Labrys monachus: one gene and its partner. The protein of the gene in region 1 interacts with the protein of each later gene in a pairwise test. Links are inferred from orthologs where the notes say so. Each region holds a gene or a part of one and is shown on either strand. Other genes may lie near its edges.

Evidence for each region. Proteins that work in one complex are often made in the same cells at the same time.
Region 2: the proteins of dnaQ (region 1) and dnaE interact in binary tests that used the Escherichia coli proteins (3 or more experiments, as listed by UniProt). The link is inferred for Labrys monachus from one-to-one orthologs.

What each region holds. Positions count from the first base shown.
Region 1 is NZ_JAUSVK010000001.1:6,383,673-6,387,059, forward strand. What follows is about bases 534-3,387. They hold dnaQ (DNA polymerase III subunit epsilon), read right to left. Parts: upstream 2,377-3,387; coding sequence 1,690-2,376; downstream 534-1,689. Other genes in these bases: J3R73_RS29085 (ribokinase), read left to right, coding at 534-862; secB (protein-export chaperone SecB), read left to right, coding at 1,013-1,501; coaE (dephospho-CoA kinase), read right to left, coding at 2,383-3,009; J3R73_RS29105 (shikimate dehydrogenase), read right to left, coding at 3,030-3,387. Outside these bases: more of J3R73_RS29085, read left to right, coding at 1-533. UniProt on the Escherichia coli protein: DNA polymerase III is a complex, multichain enzyme responsible for most of the replicative synthesis in bacteria. The epsilon subunit contain the editing function and is a proofreading 3'-5' exonuclease.
Region 2 is NZ_JAUSVK010000001.1:3,315,197-3,321,702, forward strand. Bases 2,433-6,506 are described here. They hold dnaE (DNA polymerase III subunit alpha), read right to left. Parts: upstream 6,107-6,506; coding sequence 2,633-6,106; downstream 2,433-2,632. Also shown: tsf (translation elongation factor Ts), read right to left, coding at 47-979; J3R73_RS15035 (30S ribosomal protein S2), read right to left, coding at 1,152-2,162. UniProt on the Escherichia coli protein: DNA polymerase III is a complex, multichain enzyme responsible for most of the replicative synthesis in bacteria. This DNA polymerase also exhibits 3' to 5' exonuclease activity. The alpha chain is the DNA polymerase catalytic subunit.

The sequences.
Region 1 (3,387 bases):
GAGCCATATCCCGCATCCCGGCGAAACCGTGCTGTGCGACGGCTATTTCATGGTGCCGGGGGGCAAGGGCGCCAACCAGGCCGTGGCGGCGGCGCGGGCCGGCTCGAAGACCGCCATTATCGGATCGCGCGGCAATGACGGCTTCGCCGATCTCGCCGTCTCCGTGATGGCGGAGGCGGGCGTCGACATTTCCGCGCTCCGCCGCACCGGGCGCCCGACCGCCGTCGCCCTCATCACCGTCGAGGAGAGCGGCGAGAACGCCATCGTCGTCGCCTCCGGCGCCAACCAGCTCACCGATGCGACGCAGCTGGAGGCCTATCCGCTGGCGAAGGGCGACATCGTCCTGCTGCAGCGGGAAATCCGCGACAGCGAGAACTTCGCCGCCATCGCCCAGGCCAAGGCGCGCGGGGCGCGCGTCATCCTCAACGTCGCGCCGGCCGGGCCCATTCCCGCCGACATGCTGCGGCTGCTCGACGATCTCGTCGTCAACGAACACGAGGCGCTGGTCGTGGCGCGGGCCGCCGGCATCGACGTCGCCGATCCCGAGGAGGCCGTCAGGCTGATCAGCGAGCGCTTCGGCTGTGCCGCCATCGTGACGCTCGGCGCCGACGGCGTCGTCGGCTGGATCGACGGCGTGCGCCGGTCGGCTCCCGCCCTGAAGATCGTACCGGTCGACACCACGGCCGCCGGCGACACCTTCACCGGCGCCTATGCCGCCGCGCTCGAGCAGGGCTTCGGCTTCACCGAGGCGCTCGCCCGCGGAGCGGCTGCCGGCTCCCTCGCCTGCACGCGGCCGGGCGCGCAGTCCAGCATTCCCACCAAGGCCGAAATCGACGAAAACACCCGGGGCCTTTCGGCCTGAGCCCCATCCGGCGACGGCATCGGGCCGGCGGCCTCCGCCGACGGCCCGCAATCGCGCTTGTTCCGCCTGCGCCGGCATGGTACCCGCGCTCGAACCTTCCGAACCATCTTCCAAGGCAGCGGCGATACGTCGCGAGACAGGGAAACGACAATGGCGACCGAACCGCAGAACTCCAACGGCCCCGACCAGGGCCAGGAAATCCAGCCCTCCATCAATGTGCTGGCGCAGTACATCAAGGACCTGTCCTTCGAGAACCCGAACGCGCCGCGCTCGCTCGGCAACATGCAGAACTCGCCGCAGATCAGCCTGACGGTGAACGTGAACGGCAAGCCGCTCGGCGGCGCCGATTATGAAGTCGAGCTGTCGATCGAGGGCGGCGCCGGCGAAGGCGCGGGCACGCTGTTCAAGTTCGAGCTGCTCTACGGCGCGGTGATTCGCCTCGCCGGCATTCCCGACGACAACGTCCATGCGATGGTGATGATCGAAGGCCCGCGCCTGCTCTTCCCCTTCGCCCGCCAGATCATCGCCGACGCCACCCGCAATGGCGGCTTCCCGCCGCTGATGATCGACCCGATCGACTTCGTCGCCCTCTACCGCAACCGTCTCGCCCAGGTGCCGCCGGCCGCCGGCCAGGCCTGAGGCGACGCCCGATTTCCCCTTCCCCCCGCCGGGGAAGGGGTTGGAGGGTCGCCGTGCCTCTGCCCGCCTCGCCCGTGATCCCTCCCGGCCCCGAGAGGCAGGCGTCGCGCGTGCGGCCTTGAAGTGCTTTGTGCCGCCTATCGCCATGAGCGCAGCGCCTCGTGTGCGCTGAAGGCTGGCCCCTTTGTTCAGGCGTATTTCTTCCAGATCGCGTTGTCGCCGAGCGCCGCGACGAAGGCTTCGTGCGCGGCGAGTTCCGCCGCCAGCAGGCGCGAGGGCAGCGGGACCGGCCGCGGCCCGGCCGCCCCGGCGATGGCGCGCGCGACGACGGCCGCGGACGCCGTGGCGAGACCGAGCGTCGTCTGCCGCCCCCCGGTCAGCTCGATATAGACCTCGGCCAGGATCTCGGCGTCGAGAAGGGCCCCGTGCTTGACGCGCTTCGAGTTGTCGATGCCGTAGCGCTGGCACAATTCGTCGAGCGAGGCGCGGGCGCCGGGGTGCTTGCGGCGGGCCATGGCGAGGGTATCGATGACCCGGTCCATCGGCAGCACGGCCTGATTGACGCGCTTCAGCTCGGCGTTGAGGAATCGCATGTCGAAGCCGGCATTGTGGATGACCAGATGCGCCTCGCCGACGAAGGCGACGAACTCCCCGGCGAGTTCCTTGAAAAGCGGCTTGTCCGACAGGAATTCCTTCGACAGCCCGTGCACGGCGAAGGCTTCCTGCGGCATGTCGCGTTCAGGATTGAAATATCGGTGCCAGGTCACGCCGGTCGGGAGGCGGTCGATCATCTCGATGCAGCCGATCTCGACCAGCCGGTGCCCCTCATTGGGGTCGAGGCCCGTGGTTTCGGTATCGAGGATGATTTCACGCATGGCGACTCACAGGGTCGATGACAGGGCCGCTATTATGGCAGCGACCTGCGCCTCGGCAAAGACGAGGCCTCGGCTGCTGTCGATGAGAAAATGGGCGCGACGGCGCTTTTCCACATCGGGGATCTGGCGCCCGAGGATGGCGGCATAGCGCCGCTCGTCCATGCCCGGCCGGGCCATGACGCGCTCGCGCTGGATCCAGGCCGGCGCGGTGACGACGGCGACCGCACGGCAGCGCCGGTCTGCGCCCGTCTCGAACAGCAGGGGGATGTCGAGCACCACGAGCCTGGCCCCCTTCTGCCGGGCAGCCTCGATGAAGTCGCGCTCGGCCCGCTGCACCAGCGGATGCACGAGATCCTCCAGGCGCTTCATCGCTTCGCCGCTGCCGAACACCCTCTGACCGAGCCGCAGCCTGTCGATGGCGCCATCGACGACGACGCCCGGAAATGCCGCCTCGACCGTGGCGACGGCGGGGCCGGCATAGAGCCGGTGAACCGTGGCGTCGGCATCGTGCACCGCGACGCCACGGGCCCTGAACATGGCCGCCGTCGCCGACTTGCCCATGCCGATCGATCCGGTGAGGCCGAGGATGAAGGTCACGGCAGATCGCTCCTCTTTAGCCGGCAAACGAAGCATAGCGTCGGCCCGCGAGCCGGTCAGCTCGCTTCGATGTCGGCGATGATCAGGGCCCGCAATTCCTCACTGACGACCGGCCTGACGCCGAACCAGCGTTCGAAGCCGGACACCGCCTGATGCAGCAGCATGCCGAGGCCGTCGACCGTGCGGTAGCCCGCGCGGCGGGCCTTCGCCAGCAGCGGCGTCTCCAGCGGCACATAGACGATGTCGGTCACGAGCGCTGCCCCGGGCAGACGCGAAAGATCGATGTCGAGCGGCGGCTGCCCCTTCATGCCGAGCGAAGTGGTATTGACGAGCAGATCGGCGCCCGCCAGGGCGTCCTCCATCGCCTGCCACGATAGGACACGTATTTTCGGACCGAAATGAGACGCGAGCGTC
Region 2 (6,506 bases), 3.1 Mb from region 1 along the record:
CGCGCGGCCAAAACATGGCCGGCGGGATGATTGTCCTGAGCAGGCCTCAGGCGGCCGCGTGGCCCGCCTGGGCGGCCACCTCGGCGGCGAAATCGCTCTCCTGCTTCTCGATGCCCTCACCGAGGGCGTAGCGGATGAAGCCGGCGACCTTGATCGGCCCGCCTGCGGCGCCTTCGCTCTCCTTGATCGCCTGCCCGACGGACTTCGAAGGCTCGAAGATGAAGGGCTGGTCGAGAAGGGTCACTTCCTTGAAGTAGGTCTTGATGCCGCTCTCGACGATCTTGGCGATCGCCGCCTCAGGCTTGCCCTGCTCGCGGTATTTCTCGGCGAGAATGGTCTTCTCGCGCTCGACCGTCGCGGCATCGACCCCGGAGGCGTCGACGGCCAGCGGATTGGCCGAAGCCACATGCATGGCGATCTGCCGGCCGAGTTCCGCCAGCTTCTCGGTATTGCCGGCCGATTCGAGGGCGACCACCACGCCGATGCGGCCCTTGTTCGGCGCAACCGGGTTATGGACATAGGTCGCCAGGGCGCCCTGCTCCACCGACAGCAGCGCGGCGCGGCGCAGCGACATGTGCTCGCCGATCTTGGCGACGGTGCTGGCGATCTTGTCGGCAACCGAGCCGCCATCGCTCCATGCAGCGGCCTTGATGGCTTCCACATCGCTGCCGACCTTCAGGGCGACGCCGGCGATACCGGACACGAGATCCTGGAATTCGGGGTTGCGCGCGACGAAATCGGTCTCCGAATTGACTTCCACGGCCACGCCGCGGGCACCGTCGACGACGACGGCAACCAGGCCCTCGGCAGCCACGCGGCCGGCCTTCTTGGCAGCCTTCGAAAGCCCCTTCTTACGCAGCCAGTCCACGGCAGCTTCGAGATCGCCAGCCGTTTCGGTCAACGCAGCTTTGCAATCCATCATGCCCGCGCCGGTCTGTTCGCGCAGGTCCTTCACCATGGCGGCGGTAATGTTCGACATAGGACGATACCTCGTTCGGAATTCCGGACGGAGTCCGGTGATGGGAAGCGGCCCGGCGCTTACCATTCCAATGTAACAATCGGAAGGCGAGCGGCCGGGCCGTGTTTGTATCATATAGGAAGGCCCGCGCCGAAGCGCAGGCCCCCAGGCCTGCAGCGCAGGCTTGCAGGGATCAGGCGCCTGCGACGAGATTGCGGGCGAGCTCCACCCAGCCATCGCGCTCGATGCGGCCGTTGAGCTTGAGATCCGCATCGACCTTGGCCACGTCCTCGGGCGTCATGGCGGCGAACTGCCAGTAATGCCACAACCCGCCTTCGTTCAGCTTCTTCTCGAGCTGGGGGCCGACGCCCGTCAGCTTGGAGAGATCGTCCGGCGCGCCGCGGGGAGCGGTGAGCAGTTCGAACGCCTCGCCGGAGACCGTATCGTCGACGGCCGGCAATTCCTCGACGACCGGCTCGGCCGCCTCGCCGATATCGATGCCGAGGTCGCCATGGGCGCGCGAAATGCCATCGAGGGCGGCGCGGGCGACGAGGTCGCAATAGAGCGACAGGGCGCGGCCGGCATCGTCATTGGCCGGAATCGGGAAGGTGATGCCGTCGGGATTCGAGTTGGAATCGAGGATGGCGGCCACCGGAATGTTCAGGCGGCGCGCTTCCTTGATCGCAATGTCTTCCTTGTTGGTATCGATGATGAAGATGAGGTCGGGCGTGCCGCCCATGTCCTTGATGCCGCCCAGCGCCCGCTCGAGCTTGTCCTTCTCGCGGGTCAGGTCGAGGCGTTCCTTCTTGGTGTAGCCCTGCTGCGCACCGCCGGACAGAAGCTCGTCGAGCTTGCGAAGCCGCTGGATCGAATTGGAGATCGTCTTCCAATTGGTCAGCGTGCCGCCGAGCCAGCGCGAATTGACGTAATACTGCGCCGAACGGCGGGCCGCATCGGCGACGGCGTCCTGCGCCTGGCGCTTGGTGCCGACGAAGAGCACGCGGCCGCCACGCGCGACCGTGTCCGAGACCGCCTGCAGCGCGCGGTGCAGCGCGGGGACCGTCTGGGCGAGATCGATGATGTGAATGCCGTTGCGGACGCCGAAGAGATACGGACTCATCTTCGGATTCCAGCGATGCGACTGGTGGCCGAAATGGGCGCCGGCTTCGAGCAGCTGGCGCATAGAGAAATCTGGCAATGCCATGTTGGTTTGACCCCGGTTGAAGAACCTCCGCGGACATCCACCGTGCCTGCCTCCCGGACGGTTCCGGGCAAAGCAAGACACGGCACCGGAGCGGCTAGCCGCTTCGTCCGCGTGTGGAATGGCGCGCTCTATACGGGCAGCGGAGCAAATGCGCAAGCCCGGAACATGAAACGCACCGATTTCGGGGGCTTCCGCCTCCTGGCGCACGGCCTTCGGCGCGGGACGGAGAGAAAGAGGCGGCGAGACGCCCATGCGGTAAGACAACGCGATTCTGGGCCCGTACCGGTTCGGGGTTTGTCATTGCCGGGCTTGTCCGGCAATCCACTCGGGCCGCCTGTCCCCATTCTGCACCAAGTCTGGATACCCGGGACCAAGCCCCGGATATGACAAAACTGGGCCTCTTCCTCTTAATCGCAGCGCCTATGGGCTGACGCCCGCGATGCGAGTAAAACGCGTTCCCTCCCCGAAGGCTACAGCTGCTGCACGGTCGCGACGCCCGGAATGGCCTTGATGGCGCCGGCGATCTGGGGCGTGACGAGAAAGCGGCCGGGCAATCTCAGCTCGACCTCCCGTTGGCCGGCCTCGATCTGCAGGATCAGGAACACCTCTCCTTCCCCGCGCTGGCCGAGGCGCTTGGCGACCGATTCCAGGGCCTGCTCCCCCTGTACGAAGACCTTGATGCCGCGCTGGGTCTTGGCGGCGGCGGCGTCGAGCCTCTCGGCCGTTACGATGCGGATGCGCACATCGTCCCCTTCATAGGCGGCCTGCACGGTGATCAGCACCGCCGTGCCGGGCTCCAGGAGATCGCGATATTGCGCCAGCCCCTCCGAGAAGATCACCGCCTCGAACTGCCCGGACGCATCCGACAGGAGGATCACTCCCATCTTCGACCCGGTGCGGGTCTTGCGTTCGGACTTCGAGAGCACCGTCGCCGCAAGACGCCCTGCCGTCGCGCCCTGCTTCACCTTCTGGACGAACTGGGCCCAGGACGGCACCTGCAGCCGCTCCAGCGCCGTCGTATAGGAATCGAGGGGGTGGCCCGACAGGAAGAACCCGATGGCATCGAATTCGCGCTGGAGGCGCTCGGAGGGCTCCCACGGCTCGACGACGGTTCCCTTCAGCGGTTCCGGCGCCGCGGAAGCCCCGAACATGTCGGACTGGCCGTCATGCTTCTCGGCATGGGCGCGCTGCGCCTGCGCCATGATGGCGTCGATCGAGGCGGTGACGCGGGCACGGTCCCGGTCGAACTCGTCGAAGGCGCCCGCCGCCGCCAGGCTTTCGAGGATGCGCTTGTTGATGGCCTTGGGATCGATGCGCCTGGCAAAGTCCCCGAGATCGAAGAAGGGACGGTCGCCGCGGATCTCGACGAGACGCTGCATGGCCGCCATGCCGACGCCCTTCACGGCCCCCAGCGCGTAACGGATGGCTCCGTCATGCACTTCGAAATCGGGGCCCGAACGGTTGACGGAGGGCGGCTCGACCTTGATGCCGAGCCGCCGGGCCTCGAGGCGGAACTCCGCGAGCTTGTCGGTGTTCGACATGTCGAGCGACATCGAGGCGGCCATGAACTCGACCGGGTAGTTCGCCTTAAGATAGGCGGTATGGTAGGAAACCAGCGCATAAGCCGCGGCGTGGCTCTTGTTGAAGCCGTAATCGGCGAATTTGGCGAGATAGTCGAAGATTTCGTCCGCCTTCGCCTTGGAGGTGCCCCGTTCGACCGCGCCGGTGACGAAACGGGCGCGCTGCGCATCCATTTCGGCCTTGATCTTCTTGCCCATGGCGCGGCGCAGCATGTCTGCCTCGCCGAGCGTATAGCCCGACAGGATCTGCGCGATCTGCATCACCTGTTCCTGATAGATGATGACGCCATAGGTCTCCTCCAGCGCGGGCTTGAGCTGGTCGAGCATATAGTCGGGTTCTTCGAGACCTTTCTTGCGGGCATTATAGACGGGGATGTTGGCCATCGGGCCCGGGCGGTAGAGCGCCACGAGGGCGATGATGTCCTCGAACCGGTCCGCATTCATGTCGAGCAGGGCCTTGCGCATGCCCGCGCTTTCAACCTGGAACACGCCGACCGTCTCGCCCCGCCCGAGCATCTGGTAGCTGCGCACGTCGTCGAGCGGTACGCTGGCGAGATCGAGCGTGATGCCGCGCTGGGCCAGGAACATCACGGCGCGCTGCAGCACCGTCAGCGTCTTCAGGCCGAGAAAGTCGAACTTGACCAGGCCGGCCTGCTCGATCCATTTCATGTTGAACTGGGTGGCCGGCATCGGCATCGCGGTCTTCGGATCGTGATAGAGCGGCACCAGCTCGATCAGGGGCCGGTCGCCGATCACCACGCCGGCGGCGTGGGTGGATGCGTGGCGATAGAGCCCCTCCAGCTTCTGGGCGATGCCGAGCATGCGCTCGACGGTGGGGTCGTCCTTGGCCGATTCGCGCAGCTTCGGCTCGTCCTCGATCGCCTTCGAAAGGGTCACCGGATTGGCCGGGTTCTGCGGCACGAGCTTGCAGAGCTTGTCGACCTGGCCATAGCCCATCTCGAGCGTCCGGCCGACGTCGCGCATCACGCCGCGGGCCTGCAGCGAACCGAAGGTGATGATCTGCGCCACCCGGTCCTCGCCGTACTTCTCCTGCACGTAGCGGATGACCTCGTCGCGCCGATCCTGACAGAAATCGATGTCGAAGTCCGGCATCGAAATACGCTCGGGGTTGAGGAAACGCTCGAACAACAGCCCGAAGCGCAGGGGATCGAGGTCCGTGATGGTGAGGGAGTAGGCGACGAGCGAACCGGCGCCCGAGCCGCGTCCGGGACCGACCGGGATGCCCTTGGACTTGGCGTGCTTGATGAAGTCGGACACGATGAGGAAGTAGCCCGGAAACTTCATGCGCTCGATGATCGACAGTTCGAAGTCGAGGCGCTTCGAGTAGTCATCCACGGCGAGCCCCGCGGCCGGCCCGTGCGCCGCAAGGCGGGCCTGCAGCCCCTCCACGGCCTGGCGGCGCAATTCGACGGCTTCGTCGACCGGCTGCCCGTTCTCGTCCACACTGGTCGAGAATCGCGGCAGGATAGGCTTGCGCGTGCGCACCCGGAAGGCGCAGCGCTTGGCGATTTCTATCGTGTTGTCGATAGCTTCCGGCAAATCCCTGAACAGGGACATCATCTCGGAACGGGTCTTGAAATAATGCTGCGCGGTCACCCGGCGCCGGTCCGTCTCGGCGAGGATGCGGCCCTCGGCGATGGCCAGGAGCGCATCATGGGATTCATGATCCGAGCGCGCCGCGAAATAGACCTCGTTGGTCGCCACGATCGGAAAGCCGCGCGCATAGGCCAGATCGACGAGGCTGCCCTCGACCTGCTGTTCCTCCGCGGTGTCGTGCCGCTGCAGCTCGACATAGAGCCGGTCGCCGAAAAGGCCGGCCAGACGTTCGAGCCTCAGCCCGGCGAGCGCATCCTGCCCGTCGCGCAGGGCGCCGTCCACCGGCCCCCCCGGACCGCCGGTCAAGGCGATCAGGCCGCCGCCCAGGCCGCTCAGGCGGTCGAACGAGACATGGGCCTCTGCCCCACTCCCCGCGTCCATGTAGCTGTGGGAGGACAGGGCCATCAGATGGCCGTAGCCCTCCTCGCTCTGCGCGAGCAGCACGAGGCGCGGCAGGCGGCGCTGATGCATCGGGCGGCGGTCCGCCGCGTCCTCGCGATCGGCGAAATCCACCGCCAGCGACAGGCCCATGATCGGCTGGATGCCGCTGCCGGCGAGCTTTTCGGAGAATTCGAGCGCGCCGAACAGGTTGCTGGAATCGGTCAGCGCCACCGCCGGCATGCCGTCCGCCTTGGCGAGATCGGAAATCTTCCCGACCTTCATCGCCCCTTCGAGCAAAGAGTAGGAGGAACGGACATGCAGATGCACGAAGCCCGGTCCGCGCCTAGCCTTGTCGTCCGCCATCATGCCTCCGTTCGCCCGCTGCCGCATTCCCCGCGCCCGGCCGGCATCTCCCGCCGGCGGACGCTCATGCGTGACATCGAGGGGCACGCCGCGGCGGACCGTCATCCGATTCGCCGCGCCCCGTCGACGGCAGGACGCAACCATGCCTCCGACGGGACCGCAAGGCCAGCCATCGTCCCGGCGCGGCGATCCCCAGCTCATCCGCGATACGCCCGTGGCGCGGCCCCGAGCCTGCGGACGACCTGTGGACAAATGTGGATAAATACCCTCAAACGCCGCTGAAGAAGCCCGACCACATGGCGAACATGATCAGAAACAGGCTGACGGAAGCCAGGGCAGCGATATCTTCGACGAAACGGGCGAGCATGGGTTCCCTCCTCTTGCGTGCCCCTCGATAATGTTC